Regions from separate parts of the Paenibacillus sp. J22FR21 genome, predicted to be linked through region 1. Evidence: riboswitches for the same ligand, from Rfam matches in the RefSeq annotation. Region 1 holds a riboswitch; the other holds the start of a gene.
What was found. A riboswitch is a leader RNA that binds a small molecule or an ion and turns the genes downstream of it on or off. The one in region 1 is predicted to bind cobalamin.
Positions count from the first base shown of each region.

Region 2: linked by a shared signal. The riboswitch ahead of AC0YNS_RS04955 (S-layer homology domain-containing protein) and the one ahead of AC0YNS_RS03375 (ABC transporter substrate-binding protein) in region 1 are both predicted to bind cobalamin.

Region 1 covers NZ_JBWDNJ010000001.1:664,521-668,724, forward strand. The annotation lists gene AC0YNS_RS03370 (heavy metal translocating P-type ATPase) at 1-1,367, shown strand, start outside; cobalamin riboswitch at 1,433-1,672, shown strand; gene AC0YNS_RS03375 (ABC transporter substrate-binding protein) at 1,831-2,856, shown strand; gene AC0YNS_RS03380 (FecCD family ABC transporter permease) at 2,858-3,898, shown strand; gene AC0YNS_RS03385 (ABC transporter ATP-binding protein) at 3,895-4,204, shown strand, end outside.
Region 2 covers NZ_JBWDNJ010000001.1:994,774-998,977, forward strand. The annotation lists gene metE (5-methyltetrahydropteroyltriglutamate--homocysteine S-methyltransferase) at 1-1,608, opposite strand, end outside; cobalamin riboswitch at 1,776-1,968, shown strand; gene AC0YNS_RS04955 (S-layer homology domain-containing protein) at 2,118-4,204, shown strand, end outside.

The DNA.
Region 1 (4,204 bases):
TCGTGCGGTCAGCCGGGGATCATGTGTACGCCGGTACTATCGTTCGCGGACAAGAGCTGCGAATTCGGGTAACGGCGACAGGGCCGGATACGATGTTAAGCCGAATTGCGGCATTGACGCGCCAAGCGCAGGCGACGAAGTCTTCGATCGGGCGAAGAGTGGATCGGTTATCGGCTATTTTTGTACCGATTATGATGCTGCTTTCTTTGGCTACCTTGCTTCTTTGGCTGATTTGGCTGGATCCGGGCGACTGGGGGAAGGCTTCGCTTCATGCGCTTGCTGTGCTTCTGGCAGCATGTCCGTGCGCGCTTGGTTTGGCAGCGCCGATATCGCTCGTATTGGCTACCGGTAAGCTTGCCCGCCGCGGCATCGTGATGAAGGAAGCAGGCGCGCTGGAGCGTCTGGCTCAATTGGATACGATTGTGTTGGATAAGACAGGTACGTTAACAGAAGGCAAGCCTGCGTTAACGGAAGTGTCCGCATTGTCCGGCTCGCCAAGCGCGCTGCTGCGTCTAGCGGCGTCTGCTGAGGCAAATTCTCAGCATCCATTCGCAGCAGCGATTAAGGCTGCCGGTAAACGGTCTGGGCTAGTGATCCCGGAATCAACGGCTTATCAAGCATATCCGGGCAAGGGGATTGAAGCAGTCGTTGAAGGCAAGCGCGTCGAAATTGGCAATGCCGGTTTTGCCGCTGAGCGGGACTGGAAGATGAATCGAGTGCTGCTGAGCTTCGTCAATCGGAAAGAAGAACTCGGGGAGACGGTCATCTATGCCGCGATAGACGGGGAATGCGCCGGTGCGTTTGCCTTCACCGATCAAGTAAAACGCTCCTCGACGGATGCAGTCTCGGCGATGGCAGCCGAAGGCGTTCGCGTCTTACTTGCAACCGGCGATCATTCATCATCAGCAATGAACGTGGCCCGGATCACGGGAATCGCACAGGATGATGTACATGCGTCCATGCTGCCGGAGCACAAGGCAGAGCTCATTCGCCAGCTGCAAGGGGAAGGAAGAGTCATTGCAATGGCCGGTGACGGCTGGAATGATGCTCCCGCACTTGCTGCCGCAGATGTCGGCATCGCGATGGGCGGCGGTACGGAGGCAGCGCTTGATGCCGGGCATATGACGCTGCTTCGCTCGCGGCTGACCGGTATCTATGAGGCTTTTCAAATCAGCAGAATGACAGTCCGGAATATCCGGCAAAATCTTGGTTTTGCGCTGCTCTATAATTCTATTGTGATCCCGTTTGCGGCAGTAGGCGGCATAGAGCCGTGGATGGCCGGAACAGCTATGGCGCTCAGTTCGGTGTCTGTCGTATTTAATGCGCTGCGTTTAAACGGCCAAATGAACCGATTTCTTCGGAAGTGAAAGCCAATTGTAGACATCCTAAAAAGGTGATGGTATAGTTACTCAAGCACAATTTCATAGTTTACGAACAGGTGCTAAGCGTATGCGTTCGTTTCAGTCCGTTGAAACGCGCAAGCTTAGCTTAAATGGGAAGACCGGTGCAATACCGGCACGGACCCGCCACTGTAAGAAGCGTCGATTCTGGAAGGGAAGGCATGCTCGCCCATCTCCAATCGACAACGCATCAATGATAAGTCACTGAACGATGGGATCGTTTGGGAAGACGTTGATGACAGAAGCTTCGAGTCAGGATACCTGCCTGTTCAGTATGAACGCTACCTACGAGGACTTAGGGAGGTGTTGGAGATGGGCAACCGTTTATTGCCCGCTGATGTTCTACGGAACGTAAGCATTTCTGACGCTCGAAGTCGGAAATGCTTTTTTTTGTTGTACGCAATTATAGAATGGGGAGAGAATGATTCAAATGAAATCTAAATTAATGCCATTAACTAAACTTGTATTACTCGTAACTATGGCTGCAGTGCTGCTGATTACAGCTGCTTGTGGCTCAGGTAAGAATAACGCCAATCAAGCTGCTGAGAATGCGGGTAATGCGGGCAGCGCTGGCAATGCGGCCAATGCAACCGAGCAAGCTGCTGCGAATAACTCCGCACAGCAACAACATTCCGTATACCCGCTGACGTTGAAGGATGTGACGGGAACTGAGCTCACATTCCAGTCTGCGCCTGCGCGCATTGTTTCATTGCTGCCCAGTGAGACTGAGGTCGTCTATGCCATAGATGCCGGGGCTTCTCTGGTTGGGGTAGACAATTACTCTAACTATCCCAAGGAAGCGGAGAGTGTGACGAAGATCGGCGATATGGACGCCGATATTGAGAAAATCGTTTCGCTGAAACCTGACCTTGTGCTCGCCTCCTATACCATGGGGAGTGCCGTTGTCGATAAGCTTCGCTCGCTCCAAATCCCGGTGTTTGCTACAGATCCGAAGACGTACGATGCTGTCATAGCGAAGGTGAAGCAGATCGGTGAAATTTTGGATAAGAATGAGCAAGCTGCAGCAGTTACGGCTCATATGGAGCAAGTTAGAGAACAGGTTATTAACACCGTTAAAGATGCGCCGAAACGGAATGTGTATCTGGAGTTCGCACCGGGCTGGACAGTCGGAAAAGGAGAGTTCTTGGATGAGCTCATTACACTCGCCGGAGGCGTTAACGTCGCCAGCGAGCAGGGCTGGTACGAGATTGACCCCGAGTCGGTCGTGAAATCGAATCCGGATCAGATCATTTATGCGTCCATGACTCTCGCTGAAGGTGAGACCAATCCTATCCTAACCGGGATAGAAACAAGACCTGGCTGGGCAACAATTAATGCGGTTAAGAATAAGCAGGTGTTTGAAGTGGATCAGGATCCGTTGACCCGGGTCGGACCTCGACTTGCCGATGGGCTGCTGGAGGTAGCGAAGAAGCTGCATCCGGATCTGTTCAAGTAAGATGAGAACAAAGCTTGTTGTTTATGGAGGAGCAGCGATGCTCCTTCTTGCTGTATCTGTCGTCGTCAGTTTGTCGATTGGCTCATCCGGATTGCCGCTACTGCGCGTTTGGGGAATATTGATTCATCAGTTGCCGTGGATGGAGGACCCGAGCGGTCTCTATGATGCCAGCGATATCGCAATCGTGACACAGCTAAGATTATCAAGAGTCGTATTAGCAATGCTTATCGGCGCTTGTTTGGCAATTGCCGGCTCCGGATTTCAAGGTGTGTTGCGTAATCCGCTTGCTGATCCGTTCACACTGGGTGTCGCAACGGGGTGCTCGGTAGGCGCGGCATTCATGATTGTATTCGGCTACCAGAAGGTAATCGGCTTATGGACGGTTCCGCTCGTCGCTTTTACTACAGGGATCGTTACCCTCTTTATTGTGTTTGCACTCTCCCGAGCAAGAGGAGCGATTAATGTCGAGACGTTAATCTTGTCCGGTGTAATCGTTCAAGCCTTTCTCGGCGCTTTCGTGACGTTCATGGTGTCGATGTCGCAAGGCGTTATCAACGAAGCCTTATTCTGGCTAATGGGCAGTCTAAGTGCTCGCAGCTGGGAGCACGTCCGGCTGATCTTGCCGTTTCTTATCGTGGGATTGCCGGTCATGATCCGCTATGGACAGCATCTCAATTTGTTCGTGCTGGGCGAACGACATGCCGCGCATTTAGGCGTGAACGTCGAGCGCACGAAGCTGATCGTTCTGATCGTTTCTACATTTTTGACCGCGGTTGCGGTATCTATTGCGGGTGTAGTCGGTTTCGTAGGGCTGGTAGTGCCTCATCTCCTTCGGTTGCTGGTCGGCCCGGACTATCGTTTCATTATTCCGCTGTCTGCGGTAGGCGGTGCTATTTATCTCTTATGGGCGGATACGCTCGCTCGAACTGCACTAAGCCCAAAGGAAATCTCGCTTGGCGTGGTGACGGCGCTTATCGGTGCACCGTTCTTTGCCTATTTGCTCTATCGGCGTAAGGTACTGCAGGGAGGGTCGCAAACATGATCGAAGCAAGGCGATTATCCAAAATAATTGGGGATAAGCAAATTCTGCGCGAGATTAGTTTCTCAATGCAAGAAGGTCGTATGTATGGCATTATCGGTCCGAACGGCGTCGGTAAATCTACGCTGCTCCAGCTGCTGACAGGCATGGAGCTGCCGACTTCAGGCGAAGTGCTGTTAAGGGATCGGGCTGTTAGTGCGTATAAACGCAAGGATTTGGCCAAATGGGTTGCCGTGCTGCAGCAAGGCGGATTGCCTTCGGTTGGTTTTACCGTGCGCGAGGTTGTTACAATGGGGCGTTTTCCATATC
Region 2 (4,204 bases), 330 kb from region 1:
CTCGACAGTCATCGGTCTGGAACGGCTGATATCTCCCCATACGATTGGCGGTTTGACGCATCTTGTACCATAGGATTGAACCCAAGCGTTCTCTGTGAAAATAAATCCGTCTAAACACTCACCGAAGTATTCCACCATATCGTTACGCTCATATTCGCCATGGACCAGAACGTCCAAGCCAATCTCTTCTTGAAGTGCAATACATTCCGCAATCTTATCGAAATTGAACTGTTTGTATTGTTCTTCGGTAATGGCGCCTTTCTTGAAAGAGAAGCGGTTCGCTCTGACTTCAGCTGTCTGCGGGAACGATCCGATGGTAGTCGTAGGAAGCGGAGGCAGCTTGAACTTGTCATTCTGAATCGCTTCACGTTCGGCGAAAGCAGGCAGTCTCGTGAAGTCAGCGTCCGTTAACGCTGACGTTCTGGTTTGTACAGCTTCGTTACCTGCGAAACGAGTGCCATTGAAGAGCTCTTCGTTCTGTAGGTAAAGGTCGGCTGCATATGGATTCGCATGCGCCAAAATCGCTTTAAGGTCAGCAAATTCACGAAGCTTCTCTTCAGCGAATGCGAAATAGTGTTTATGATGGTCAGACAGCTTTGTTTCGTTCTGCAAGGAGTATGGTACGTGCAGCAGCGAACAAGAGGAGCTAAGCACCAGCTGCTTCGCGAGTCCTTTCAACTCTTGCACGGTTGCAAGTGTGTGTTTATAGTTGTTCCTCCAAATATTCTTCCCGTTTACGACACCGGCGAACAGGACTTTATCAGCCGAGAATCCATTCTGGCGCACGAGCTCCAGAGATTGTTTGCCTTCAACAAAGTCAATTCCGATGCCATCGAAGGGGAGGGCTTGAAGGGCTTGATAACAGTCACGAATATCACCGAAGTAGGTTTGAATCAGAACCTTGACGTTGCCTTTCGCAGCTAGAATTTGGTCATACAACTTCGAGAAGAGGGCTAGATCCTCCCCGGTTAGGTCTGTTACCAGTGCCGGCTCGTCAATCTGAATCCACTCGGCGCCAAGTTCGTTTAGTTGCCGTAGGACGTTCGCATAGGCCGCGGCTGTTTCTTGTATGAAGTCGCCCGCTTGCTTGACGCCGGTATATTTGGCAAGCTTGAGCAGCGTGAAAGCACCGATTAATACCGGTTTCGTTGGGATATGAAGCCGTTTAGCCTCCAAGAACTCATCGAACAGCTTCGTGCCGGCCAATTGAATCGCAGTGGAATCGTCAATGATAGGAACCATATAGTGGTAGTTCGTGTTGAACCATTTTTTCATGGCCAGCGCTTTCACGTCGCCTTGCTCGCCTTGGTAACCCCTTGCCATAGCAAAATACGTTTCCAGCGGGCTAAGACCCAGCGATTGATAGCGCTCCGGAATGATATTGAACAAGCATGCCGTATCAAGCAGGCCGTCATAGAATGAGAAATCGTTGGAAGGTATAAAATCAATCCCATTCTCTTGCTGTCTTCTCCAGTGGTTGGCTCGAAGGTCCACACCGGTCTGATGGAGCTCGTCGATCGTAATGTCTCCTTTGAAATATTTCTCGGAAGCAAATTTCAGCTCTCGTAATGATCCTACTCTAGGATAGCCAATAAGTGATGTTTTCAATGTCAATCTCTCCCTACGCTTTGTGTTGAGCTTATTATAGTGCGGAGAGCTTGCTATCGGAAAACACAAAAATACTATGTCAAGGTATAGCTTTTTACTATGGGTTTAGAAGGCGAGTCGCTAATATCATAGACAAAAGCAGCAACATTCTATATTATGAATAGCAATTGAATAGAACTAGTCAAGGCGCACGCTTAGTCCATAAGCGCTGCTTAATAGGGAAGACCGGTGAAAATCCGGCGCGGTCCCGCCACTGTAAATGAAGAGCTGATCTGGGAATTGCCACTGGCCGTCAGGCTGGGAAGGTATAGAGAGGCATTGACGCATAGCCAGGAGACCTGCCTTGATTGGATTTCACACACTCTACGGATGATGGAGGCGGTGCTTTTTTTGTTGTCTTTCCTAGTAGTTGACGACGCGGGCAGCCCTTGATTCTTTCATGAATCAGGGGCATTTTTTGTTATGGTTGATATAGAATGCAACAATATACTTAGAGAGAAGGCAAGACTATGCGTTCAAAGGCACTCCAATCATTAGCTATTATCGTTTCATCCATTATGTTGTTATTGTCGATCACTGCCGGATTCGGTCCGGTGAAGACCGTTCGCGCTGAGGCGGCTTTCGATCTCGAAGCTACAATCGAAGCTGCATCGAGTTACTTCCAGAAAAGCTCATCAGGAGTTGGCTCCGATTGGGGGGCAATCGGACTGACAAAGGCGGGTAAGAAGATACCCGATACCTATGTACAATCATTAGTTAACCGCGTTAAGTATAGCGGCGGTGAATTCGATCGCGTTACCGAGTTAGAACGTACGATTATGGCTCTATCGGCTGCAGGTCAAGATGCAACGAATATCGCCGGCTTTAATTTGATCGAGAAGCTTTATACAAGCGACTACATGATTAGCCAAGGTATCAATGGCCCTATATTTGCATTGATTGCAATGGATTCAGGCCACTATGAGGTTCCGGCTGACGCGAAATGGACTAGAGAAACTCTTATTGACGAAATAGCCTCCCGCCAAAACGAAGACGGGGGATACTCGCTCGGCGTTGGCAACGATAGCGACCCGGATCTTACGGCCATGTCGTTAATCGCTCTTACGCCTTACGCTGACAATGCAACGGTTAAGAGTATGGATTTGATTTCAGATTTAACACAATGGCTTTCCGTAAAACAATCGCCGAATGGCGGTTACATCATTACGTCTTGGGGGAGTACCGTCGATTCCAGCGAAAGTGTATCGCAGGCGATTATCGGTTTAACTGCTTACGGTGTCGACCCAACCGGTCCGGATTATACCAAGAACGGAATTACACTGATCGACAAGCTCATGCAATTCCGAATGGAAGACGGTACATTCACTCATACGATGGATTGGCCAATGTCGAATGGCATGGCTACGGAGCAAGCACTTCAAGCACTTGATGCTTACAAGCTATTCTTGGAAGGTCATGGTGAGCGGCTATATGACTTTAGCGGCACATTGCCCGGACTCGAGCTAATTCCGGCTGCACCTGTAAAGATCCGAGTCGAAGGACCGGAACCTAATCAAGCCTTCTTCGAAGGAACGGTAAATGCAGCAACGCCTTTGGAAGCTTTAAAGTCGGTGTCAACCACTGGCAGCATTCAGCTGGGAATCACTTCAATGTGGGGCATGGTGTTTGTTGCCATTAACGATATTGCATACAATCATTATGATGATGATTATGGAAGCTGGAGTTTTTCAATCCAAAGAGGCAACAAATGGTTGACTTCATCGGATGGAGCTATGGATGAGATTCCATTGAAGCCAGCGGATAAACTTGTATTTTATTACAAAACTGATAACACTGAGATGATAGACACCATTAAGATGTTGCCAGAATCAGGTACATCGCTGAATGAAGATCGTGCATTCGACATCGTAGTCAATAAGATGACTATGGATTGGAGCACCTTTAAACTGGTTTCAGCTCCAGCAGAAGGCGTGAAAGTCGATGTCGTCCACGAGGGTGAAACGATTTCCACGCAGACGACTAATGTGCAAGGTACGGCGCGATTTGACGGGTTGACTGCTGGAAGTTACACCGTTTCCGTATCTAAATACGTCCCTAAGAGCGGGCCTGATGTCGTACATAAGTCCATGCCGCTGGAAGTGAGAAGCGGTATACCGCCGATTGAGCTGCAGCTACCAAATGAAGATCAGCCAACGATTACGATTCCTTCGGATGATCGCCCGTATATAATCGGCATTGCCGATTCGGATTCGAGGAAGCAAATTGCCATCACGATTCCGGAACAGAATCCGTCGTTGTTGATGTTGCACTTGCCGCTTGCCACCGCTCTCCCCGCCATAGAGGCGAAGAAGGGGAATCTAACGTTCAGCATAGCGCAAGGCACGCAACTCGTTAACGGTGATGGTTCTTCTATAGAACTGTTAACCTCCAAGAATAAGTCGGATTCCGTACTGGTAAGTCGCGTTCAATCCTTGATCTCGAGTGGTTCAATTCTTGAGAATGTGAGCGAAGCGATTACAATCGGTGGTGGAGCCGGCAGAATCGAATTTGATTCGTTTCTTACTCTGACTTTTGCAGGATTGAAGGGCAACCAGGC